DNA from 4 places in the Listeria sp. ILCC792 genome. Region 1 is predicted to be linked to each of the others. Evidence: riboswitches for the same ligand, from Rfam matches in the RefSeq annotation. Region 1 holds a riboswitch; each other region holds the start of a gene.
What was found. A riboswitch is a leader RNA that binds a small molecule or an ion and turns the genes downstream of it on or off. The one in region 1 is predicted to bind S-adenosylmethionine.
Positions count from the first base shown of each region.

Region 2: another riboswitch for S-adenosylmethionine. It lies ahead of metE (5-methyltetrahydropteroyltriglutamate--homocysteine S-methyltransferase); the one in region 1 lies ahead of CFS60_RS11800 (MetQ/NlpA family ABC transporter substrate-binding protein).
Region 3: another riboswitch for S-adenosylmethionine. It lies ahead of CFS60_RS08195 (methionine ABC transporter ATP-binding protein); the one in region 1 lies ahead of CFS60_RS11800 (MetQ/NlpA family ABC transporter substrate-binding protein).
Region 4: another riboswitch for S-adenosylmethionine. It lies ahead of CFS60_RS09520 (homoserine O-acetyltransferase); the one in region 1 lies ahead of CFS60_RS11800 (MetQ/NlpA family ABC transporter substrate-binding protein).

Region 1 is NZ_FYBO01000012.1:63,716-65,914, forward strand. It holds gene CFS60_RS11795 (pyridoxal phosphate-dependent aminotransferase) at 1-580, opposite strand, end outside; SAM riboswitch class I at 733-843, shown strand; gene CFS60_RS11800 (MetQ/NlpA family ABC transporter substrate-binding protein) at 1,015-1,833, shown strand; gene CFS60_RS11805 (methionine ABC transporter ATP-binding protein) at 1,846-2,199, shown strand, end outside.
Region 2 is NZ_FYBO01000014.1:2,439-4,637, forward strand. It holds partial or broken gene CFS60_RS12465 (MFS transporter) at 1-976, shown strand, start outside; SAM riboswitch class I at 1,032-1,139, shown strand; gene metE (5-methyltetrahydropteroyltriglutamate--homocysteine S-methyltransferase) at 1,229-2,199, shown strand, end outside.
Region 3 is NZ_FYBO01000006.1:86,982-89,180, reverse strand. It holds gene CFS60_RS08200 (methionine ABC transporter permease) at 1-372, opposite strand, end outside; gene CFS60_RS08195 (methionine ABC transporter ATP-binding protein) at 369-1,391, opposite strand; SAM riboswitch class I at 1,471-1,576, opposite strand; gene CFS60_RS14055 (hypothetical protein) at 1,644-1,778, opposite strand; gene CFS60_RS08190 (cell wall metabolism sensor histidine kinase WalK) at 1,885-2,199, opposite strand, start outside.
Region 4 is NZ_FYBO01000008.1:44,337-46,535, forward strand. It holds gene CFS60_RS09515 (Mur ligase family protein) at 1-130, shown strand, start outside; gene CFS60_RS09520 (homoserine O-acetyltransferase) at 127-1,236, opposite strand; SAM riboswitch class I at 1,338-1,437, opposite strand; gene CFS60_RS09525 (alpha/beta fold hydrolase) at 1,548-2,199, shown strand, end outside.

The DNA of each region.
Region 1 (2,199 bases):
CAAACGAGACGGTGTCTTCGAAAAACTTCTCTGTAGCGATAGCGCCCGTTGGATTGTTCGGATAATTTAAATACATCAACTTCGCATCTGACCGCGTCGCCTCATCTATCAAAGCATAATCCGGTAGAAATTGATTTTCCTCCAAAAGAGGCATTAATGTATACTCGGCGTCCGCTAAAACCGCGCCAGACAAGTAATCTGGGTAGCCAGGGTCAGGCAGGAGCATTTTTTCGCCGGGGTCAAGCAGACACATCGGCAGCTCCACAAGCCCCGTCTTCGTCCCAAACAAAATGGCCACTTCTTTTTCAGGATCTAGCGTCACCCCGTACTCTTTTTTATAAAAATTGGCAGCCGCCTCTTTCAGTTCTGCCTTGCCGCGAAACAAAGAATACTTGTGGTTTTGCACATCATCTGCGGCATTTTTTAGTGCTTCTACGATGTTTTGCGGCGTAGGCTGATCTGGATTTCCTTGTCCCAAATTGATGACATCATGCCCTTCTGCAATTTTGCGATTTACATTTTGTACTAATTTTGAAAAAAATTGCTCTGGCAAATTTTCGAGCTTTTTAGAAAATCTCATTTCGTACGCCTCCCGTTTTATGTTTCATTGTTAAATATCTTAAAGTTTTCTAGCAATTTTGTCTAGTCTAGAAATAAAAAACATTAAAAAAGCATTGACAATCACCTTAAAAATCGGTATATTTTTACGTAACAAGTTTTTATAATGTAGTTCTCTTATCGAGAGAGGCTGAGGGACTGGCCCGATGACGCCCGGCAACCTAACTTTTTGAAGTGAAGGTGCTAATTCCAGCAAAATGGTATAGCCATTTTGGTAGATGAGAGGAGTTCGAATAGGCAACACATTCAACTTCTCTATTCTTATGGTAGAGGGGTTTATTTATGTGCTAAAAACTTTTCTAGTACATAAATACAAGGCGAAACGCTGTGTCCACACTCTCAAGCTAGAATGTTTATAAAAATTTAAATTTAGACACATTTAGGGAGGAATTTTTAATGAAAAAGAGAACTAAAGGAATTTTGATTGCATTTACTGGCGCGGCACTACTTGCACTTTCTGCATGTGGTGGCGGGAAATCCGAAACGTTAAGCACGGAAAAGATTACAATTGGCGTAACGGGTGGACCTCACCAACAAATTGCGGAGGAAGTGAAAAAGTTAGCTAAAAAAGACGGGCTGGACATCACAATTAAAACGTTTGACGATTATAACACGCCAAACACTGCGCTAAACGATGGGGATTTAGACGCGAATAACTACCAAACGATTCCGTTTTTAGATGCACAGAAAAAAGATAAAGGCTACAAAATCGACCAAGTCTTTAAGACAGTTGCTTTCCCAATGGGCATTTATTCCAAAGATATTAAAGACATCAAAGAGCTTAAGAAGGGGGATAAAATTGCGGTTCCAAATGATCCTTCGAACGAATATCGTGGCTTAAAACTTTTTGAAGACGCTGGTGTCATTAAGTTGAAAGACGGCGTGGAAGAAAAAGCAACGAAAAAAGATATCGCGGAAAACCCGCTCGATTTAGAAATCATCGAACTTGAAGCTTCGCAAATTCCAGCGCAACTTGGTGAAGTAAAAGCAGCTGCCATCAACACCAATTTTGCGATGGGCGCTGGACTCACCATTAATGATGATGCGATTTTCCATGAACCAACGAAAGACAATCCGTACCCAAATGTTTTTGTCGTAAGAACTGAAAATAAAGATGATGAAGTTGTCGATACACTTAAAAAATATTACCATTCTGATGAAATTAAAAGCTTCATTGAAAAAGAATTTAATGGGTCTGTTGTACCTGCATTTTAGGGAGATGTAACCATGATTAAACTAGAACATGTCAGCAAGACTTTTAATGTTAACGGGCGAAGCGTTCAGGCGGTGAAGGACGTTTCGCTTTCCGTCCAAAAAGGTGAGATTTACGGTGTTGTGGGTTATAGCGGCGCTGGAAAAAGTACGCTTGTTCGTTGTATTAATTTTTTAGAACAGCCAACTGAAGGTACTGTGCATATTGCAAACGACAATCTCGCACAACTTTCGGCGAAAAACTTGCGTTTCGCGAGACGTAAAATCGGAATGATTTTTCAAGGCTACAATCTACTTAAAACGGCCACTGTATATGAAAATATCGCGCTACCGCTTAAACTTGAAGGTTTAAAAAGCGATGAAATTACA
Region 2 (2,199 bases), on a different contig from region 1:
TGAAGCGCCGCTACATAAATTTGGATTTAAGCCGATTATTGTGGTTGGCGGGGGATTAGTTGCGGTGGCGCTATTTTTGTTCCCGATGTGGTTTAATTTGTATTTTTGGTTTTTGCTGCGTCTTGTTATTGGTGTGGGGGATCATATGCTACATTTTTCGTCGCAAACTTGGATTGGAGCTACGACGGAACCGAGCAAACGTGGCAGGAATATGGCGATTTATGGCTTGTTTTTTTCACTTGGATTTGCGGTTGGACCGCAGCTTGTGAATTTGATGGATGTAAGTCCTAATTTGCCATTTTATATTTCCGGTGTGTTAGTTCTCTTGGCGTGGGGATTAATTTTGACGCTGAAAAATGAATTTATTTCGGAAGGGACGGAAATTCGCAAAATTTCTTTTTTCGATAGTATGAAGCGTTTTTCTGATGTGATGAAAATTGCTTGAGTAGCGATGATACCACCCTTTTTATATGGTGTTTTGGAGACGGGTTTAAACGCGACTTTCCCAATTGTGGGGCTTAGGTTTGGGATTGAAACATATATGATTACGTTTATTATTTCTGCTTTCTCGGTAGGGACGATTTTGTTTCAGGTTCCAATTGGGATTTTTAGTGATCGGATGGGGCGCGGGCGCGTGTTGCCAATTTTAACGTTTTTAGGTGGTCTCGTTTTCTTCCTAACAGCATTTGTTTCGAGTAGTGTGCTTTTTATTGTGATTTTCTTTGTGCTCGGGATACTTGTGGGATCGCTTTATTCACTTGGGCTTTCATATATGACGGATTTGACGCCGCTTGATCTTCTTCCTGCTGGAAATATTTTGGTGGGGATGTGTTTTAGTGTGGGGAGTATTTTGGGGCCGAGTGTAGCGGGGGCTTTGATTACTATGGTCGGCCCGAGGAGCTTTTATTTTACGATTGCTCTGCTTCTTATTTTGGGAGGAATTTTATTATTTTCAAAAAAAAGATTGACAGCATAGATTTATTTTTGGTATTATGATTTCAATACATTTGATATGTAAATTAAATATGAAACTCTTATAACGAGTGGTAGAGGGACTGGCCCGATGAAACCCGGCAACCTTTCAAGTTTTTTGAAAAGGTGCTAAATCCTGCAAAGCATGTTGCTTTGAAAGATAAGAGAGAACTAATTTTTCGTTTATTTTCGAATTATTTTAGCCTCTCTATCTAGGGAGGCTTTTTCGCGTCATAAAAAAGAGAGGATGAGGTAAATGGTAAAAGTACTTAGTTCAAATTTAGGGTATCCACGTCTTGGAGAGAATCGCGAATGGAAAAAATCGTTAGAAAATTTTTGGAATAACAAAATTTCAGAAGATACACTTCTTTCTGAAACAAAGGCGATTCGATTGGCTGCTTTAAACAAACAGAAAGAAAAAGGGATTGAGATTATTCCGGTCAATGATTTTACACTGTACGACCATGTGCTTGATTTGAGTGTGGCGTTTGGTGTGATTCCGAAACGTTTTGGGAATTTTACGAACGAGGTGTCGCTACGTACATATTTTGACATCGCGCGCGGGAACGATACGGCGGTTGCTTCTGAGATGACGAAATGGTTCAACACGAATTACCATTACATCGTTCCAGAGCTTGACGATGTGGAGCCGAAACTCTTAGAGAATAGGGCGCTAAAAGCTTATTTAGAAGCGAAAAAGGAGCTAGGTATTGATGGAAAGCCGGTCATCATTGGGCCAATTACTTATTTGAAACTTGGAAAAGGTGCCGATAAAAATGATTTCGCGAGTTTAGTTCAGAAGTTCTTACCGCTTTATAAAACGATTATTGAAGAGCTAGATGCGGCGGGCGCGAAATGGATTCAACTAGACGAACCAATTCTTGCGACGAGTTTAGCAAAAGAAGAAGTAGCACTTTTTGAAGAGGTGTACGCGGAATTACGCGCAGCGGCGCCACATGCGAAATTGATTTTGCAAACGTATTTTGAAAGTGTGGACGCGTATGAGGCGGTTGTAAAATTGCCGGTGGATGCGATTGGACTGGATTTCGTTCACGACCATGGTGAGACGCTTGAGAGAATTCAAAAATTTGGTTTTCCAGATAATAAATATTTGGCGGCGGGAATCATTGATGGGCGCAATGTTTGGCGGGCGGATGTTCAGGCGAAACGTGCGGAGCTTGAAATTTTAACGCGACTTGTGCAAAAGGATAAACTGATTGTACAGCC
Region 3 (2,199 bases), on a different contig from region 1:
AATTACACCTTTATCTACTTCTCTAAAAGCAATTTCTACCATGCGGGCATAGAATGGTGCAGCAGAAATAATTAAAGCGGGTAGTGCGGCTTTTGGTCCAATAATCGTTCCAACGAGCGTTTTTGTCATTGGTAAAAGTAGCACGATTAGGATAATGAATGGAATCGATCGGAATACGTTTACGAGTATTGCTGTAATCCAATATAAAATTTTGGCAGGCATTCCTTCATTTCGATTCGTTAAAAAGAGCAATAAGCCGAGTAAAATACCAAGTATGAAAACAGCAACTAAAGAATAAAGTGTCATGTAGAGCGTTTCTTGCGTGTAGCCCCACATCAGTTGCCAGTCAACGTCTGGGAAGAGTTCCTTCATCCTTCAATCACCTCTGTTTCAATCTTCAAGTCGCGTAAATGCTGAATCGTATTTTCAATTTCCGCGTCGCTACCTTCAATTTGCACGTAAAGCGTCCCGTAAGCGCCGTTTTGCGTTTGCGTTAAGCTTCCGTGAAGCACGTTTAGCGACACATCATGTTGTTTTGCGACTTCCGAAATGACCGGCCTTGTCGCATTTTCACTCATGAAGAGCAGTTTAACGAGCTTGCCTTCCGAATAGTTTTCAAGCAGTAGGTGAATTAATTCTTCCGTTTCATCTGATTCTGTGACTTGTTCAATGAACCGCTTCGTCACAGGCTGTTTCGGATGTTTGAAAACGTCTAAAACGTCGCCTAACTCAACCACTTTCCCAGCCTCCATAACGGCAACTCGGTTACAAATTTTACGAATAACGTGCATTTCATGTGTAATAACGATAATCGTCAAATTTAAACGCTTGTTAATATCTAGTAGGAGCTCTAAGACTTCATCAGTCGTTTGCGGATCAAGTGCGCTTGTCGCTTCATCACAAAGTAGTACAGTTGGGTCGTTAGCCAGTGCCCTCGCAATTCCAACGCGCTGTTTTTGTCCACCGCTCAGTTCCGACGGGTAAGCATCTTCTTTACCCTCAAGTCCGACTAAACGGATAAGTTCGTTCACACGATTTTTTCGTTTTTGTCCGCGTACGCCTGCAATTTCTAGTGGGAACGCAATGTTGTCAAAAACGGTTCGCGACCATAGCAAATTGAAATGCTGAAAAATCATCCCAATTTTTTGCCGAGCCTTCCGAAGTTCTCTCCCGCGGATTTGGCTTACTACCTTGCCGTTTACGTCAACTTGTCCTGCTGTTGGAAGTTCCAAACCATTGAACAGTCGAATCAGACTACTTTTCCCCGCGCCAGAGTAACCGATGACACCGAAAATCTCGCCTTCTGCAATTTCCAAGCTAACGTCATCGACCGCCCGCACTTTATTTTTTCTTGTCGCATAATCTTTTACCACATTTTGGAGTGTTATCATTCGCTTCACCTTTTTCTCTCAATGTAAAAAGCCTTCCTGCATGAGCAGAAAGGCACGAATTTAGCGTTGTACGACTTTCTTCTCATCTTTCAGAACCAATCTGTTCTGTATGAATTAGCACCTTAAGTGTTTACTTAGGTTGCTGGGCTTCGTCGGGCATATCCCTCCACCACTCTGGATAAGAATTAAATTATAATTGGCGCGCTTGAAACGCGTCCTGTTTTTTCATATTACATTTAGAACGCTGTTTTGTCAACAGTAAATTTCAGATTTATGTATCGAGGAAATGCTTTCGGATAATCCGGGGCTCGTTTGATAAGTATAATAAAAGACAGCAATGACCGTTAAAATAGCAATCGACATAATAAAAAAGCTTTTCTTTGTCATTTTTTCCCCTCCTAGCTTAAATTTTACTTCCTTAAGCTAAAAACGCGGGAAAGAAATGGGAAAGAAAAGCTAAAGATTGAATCAATATGAGCTTGAAATTGCTCGTTTAAATTAATGGTAATTTCACGGTAAATGTTGTCTTATGATGTTTACTTGTCGCCATCACAAGGCCGCCGTGGCGTTCCACGATTGATTTTGCAATCGCAAGGCCAAGACCCGTGCCTGTCGTCGTACGATTTTTATCGACTTTATAAAAGCGGTCGAACAAATGTGGCAAATCAAGCGCGGGAATTTCCTCACCGTAATTAATGACATCAATCACCGCAAAGTCTTCTTCTTTTCGGGCAACTAAATCGATATGTTGATTGCCTTCCCCGTATCTAAGGGCATTTGAAAACAAGTTTTCAAAGAGGCGCATAAT
Region 4 (2,199 bases), on a different contig from region 1:
CTTGCGAAGCCTCTTGCGCGACATTTTGACGGAAGATAGTTTGCTCGTGTTGAAGGGTTCTGTGACGGGTAGCGATTTCCATAAATTGGGTGGCTTGCTGAAAAGGGAATACCAAAAAAGAGAAGGCTAAAATGCCTTCTCTTCTGTTTTTTGAAGCAAAAACTCGGATAGGATTGGGGCGAATTTTGGGACTTCGGATTGGACTAAAAAGGCGTCGTGTCCGTAGTCGGAATCAATTTCGTGGTAGGAAACTGGGACGCCAGCTGTTTTTAAGAGTTCGAAATCGCGTCTTAGGTCGCGAATGCGGAAAAGCTGGTCGGACGTAATGCCAATTAAAAGGTAAGGCACTTGAATGTGCGTATAAGATGGCGCTGCCCCGTCTTGACTGCGGATGACATCGAACAGGTCAATCGCCTTTGTCAAATAAAGGTAGCTGTTAGCGTCAAAGCGTTCGACAAAGCTGTCACCTTGATATTGTAAATAGGATTCGATTTGGAAATGTTCTTTGGAGAAGGTGTCTTTTGAGCTTTCGTCCACTGTGAAGCGTTCAAAGCGCTGGGAGAAAAGTTCGCTTGTGCGATACGTCATCATGCCAACCATGCGAGCGGTTGCGAGGCCGCCTTCTGGTTGTGTGAGATAGTTGCCATCGTTGAATTCAGGGTCGTTTAAAATCGCCATTCGCTGGATAAGATTAAATCCGATGGCATCAGGGCTTGCCGCAAGTGGTGAGGCGATATTGATGACGGAACTGACGGCGTCCGAGTAGCTCACAGCCCATTCCGTTGCCTGCATGCCGCCCATTGATCCACCAATGACGGCTTTTAATTTTGTGATGCCAAGCGTTTTGATGAGTTCATATTGAACGCGAACGATATCTTTTACACTAAAACGTGGGAATGATAGGCGATACTGTGCGCCTGTGTCTGGATTGACGGACGAAGGGCCTGTCGAGCCGCTACAGCCGCCAAATACGTTTGTGCAAATAATAAAATAGCGCTTTGTGTCGAGTGCTTTTCCTGGGCCAATGTAATCGTCCCACCAGCCTGGTGCGTCAGTTTCGTGATGCTTCGCCGCATGGGCGGTTCCGGTAAGTGCATGTTCAAGCAAAATCACATTTGTTTTATCATCATTTAGTGTTCCGTAGGTTTCATAACCGATTTCAATCGGCTGAAGTCTTGCTCCGTTTTCCAAAATAAAAGCTTCTTTTTGAAATAATAATTGTTGTTTTAATCCCATTTTTAGACACCCTTTCATGAAGTTGATACGTGCGGAGCGTGCAAAAAACCCCTCCTAGCAAAAAATAAGCCAGAAGGGGTAGATATGTAAGAACGACTACCGACTTATCTTTCAGAATTAACTGCTGGAATTAGCACCGTGATCATTTGTCCGGTTGCTAAGGCTTCATCGGGCCAGTCCCTCCGCCTTTCTTGATAAGAAAACATATGAAATTAAGTTTAATCATAAGCGTGTTCAGACAATTTGTCAAGCAGGCGGAAAAGTTGTTTTTCTGTTTTTTAGGCTGATAAAATGGAGTAGGGGTGCTGGAAATGAAATTTAAGATTGTTAAACGAAAAATTCACGATATTCCAGTTTTGGAAATTACGAGTAAGACGAGCGTAGACAAGCCGCTACCTTTAGCGATTTATTATCATGGCTGGCAGACAAGCAAAGAACTCGTTTTAACACAGGGGAGAAAGCTAGCGAGTCGAGGGTTCAGGGTGTGCCTTCCGGACGCGCCAAACCACGGTGAGCGCCACCAAACTGTGTCCTCGGTCATTTCCTTAACATTTTGGAACAGCATTCAAGGAAATTTAGCAGAATACGAATTTATTCGCGACCATTATTTGGCGCAAAGTCTCACGACAGAAATTTTTGTCGGCGGCGTTTCGATGGGCGGCATTACCACGTGCGCGCTCCTAACGCATCACCCTGAAATCAAGGCAGCAGCTTGCATCATGGGCGAACCAAGCCCACTCAGTTTTCGCGCCCGCACCATTAGCCGGGCTAGTGAACGCCAAATTAAACTCCCGAGTGATTATGCGGATTTACTCGCTTGGCAAGAAAACTACGATTTGGATGGAAAGCCAGAAACCTTAGCGGGACGCCCGCTTTATATTTGGCATGGCACAGAAGACTGGAAAATCCCAATTGAAACCGTAAAAAACTTCGTCAAAAAAAATGCACCTAAGCCATACGGCG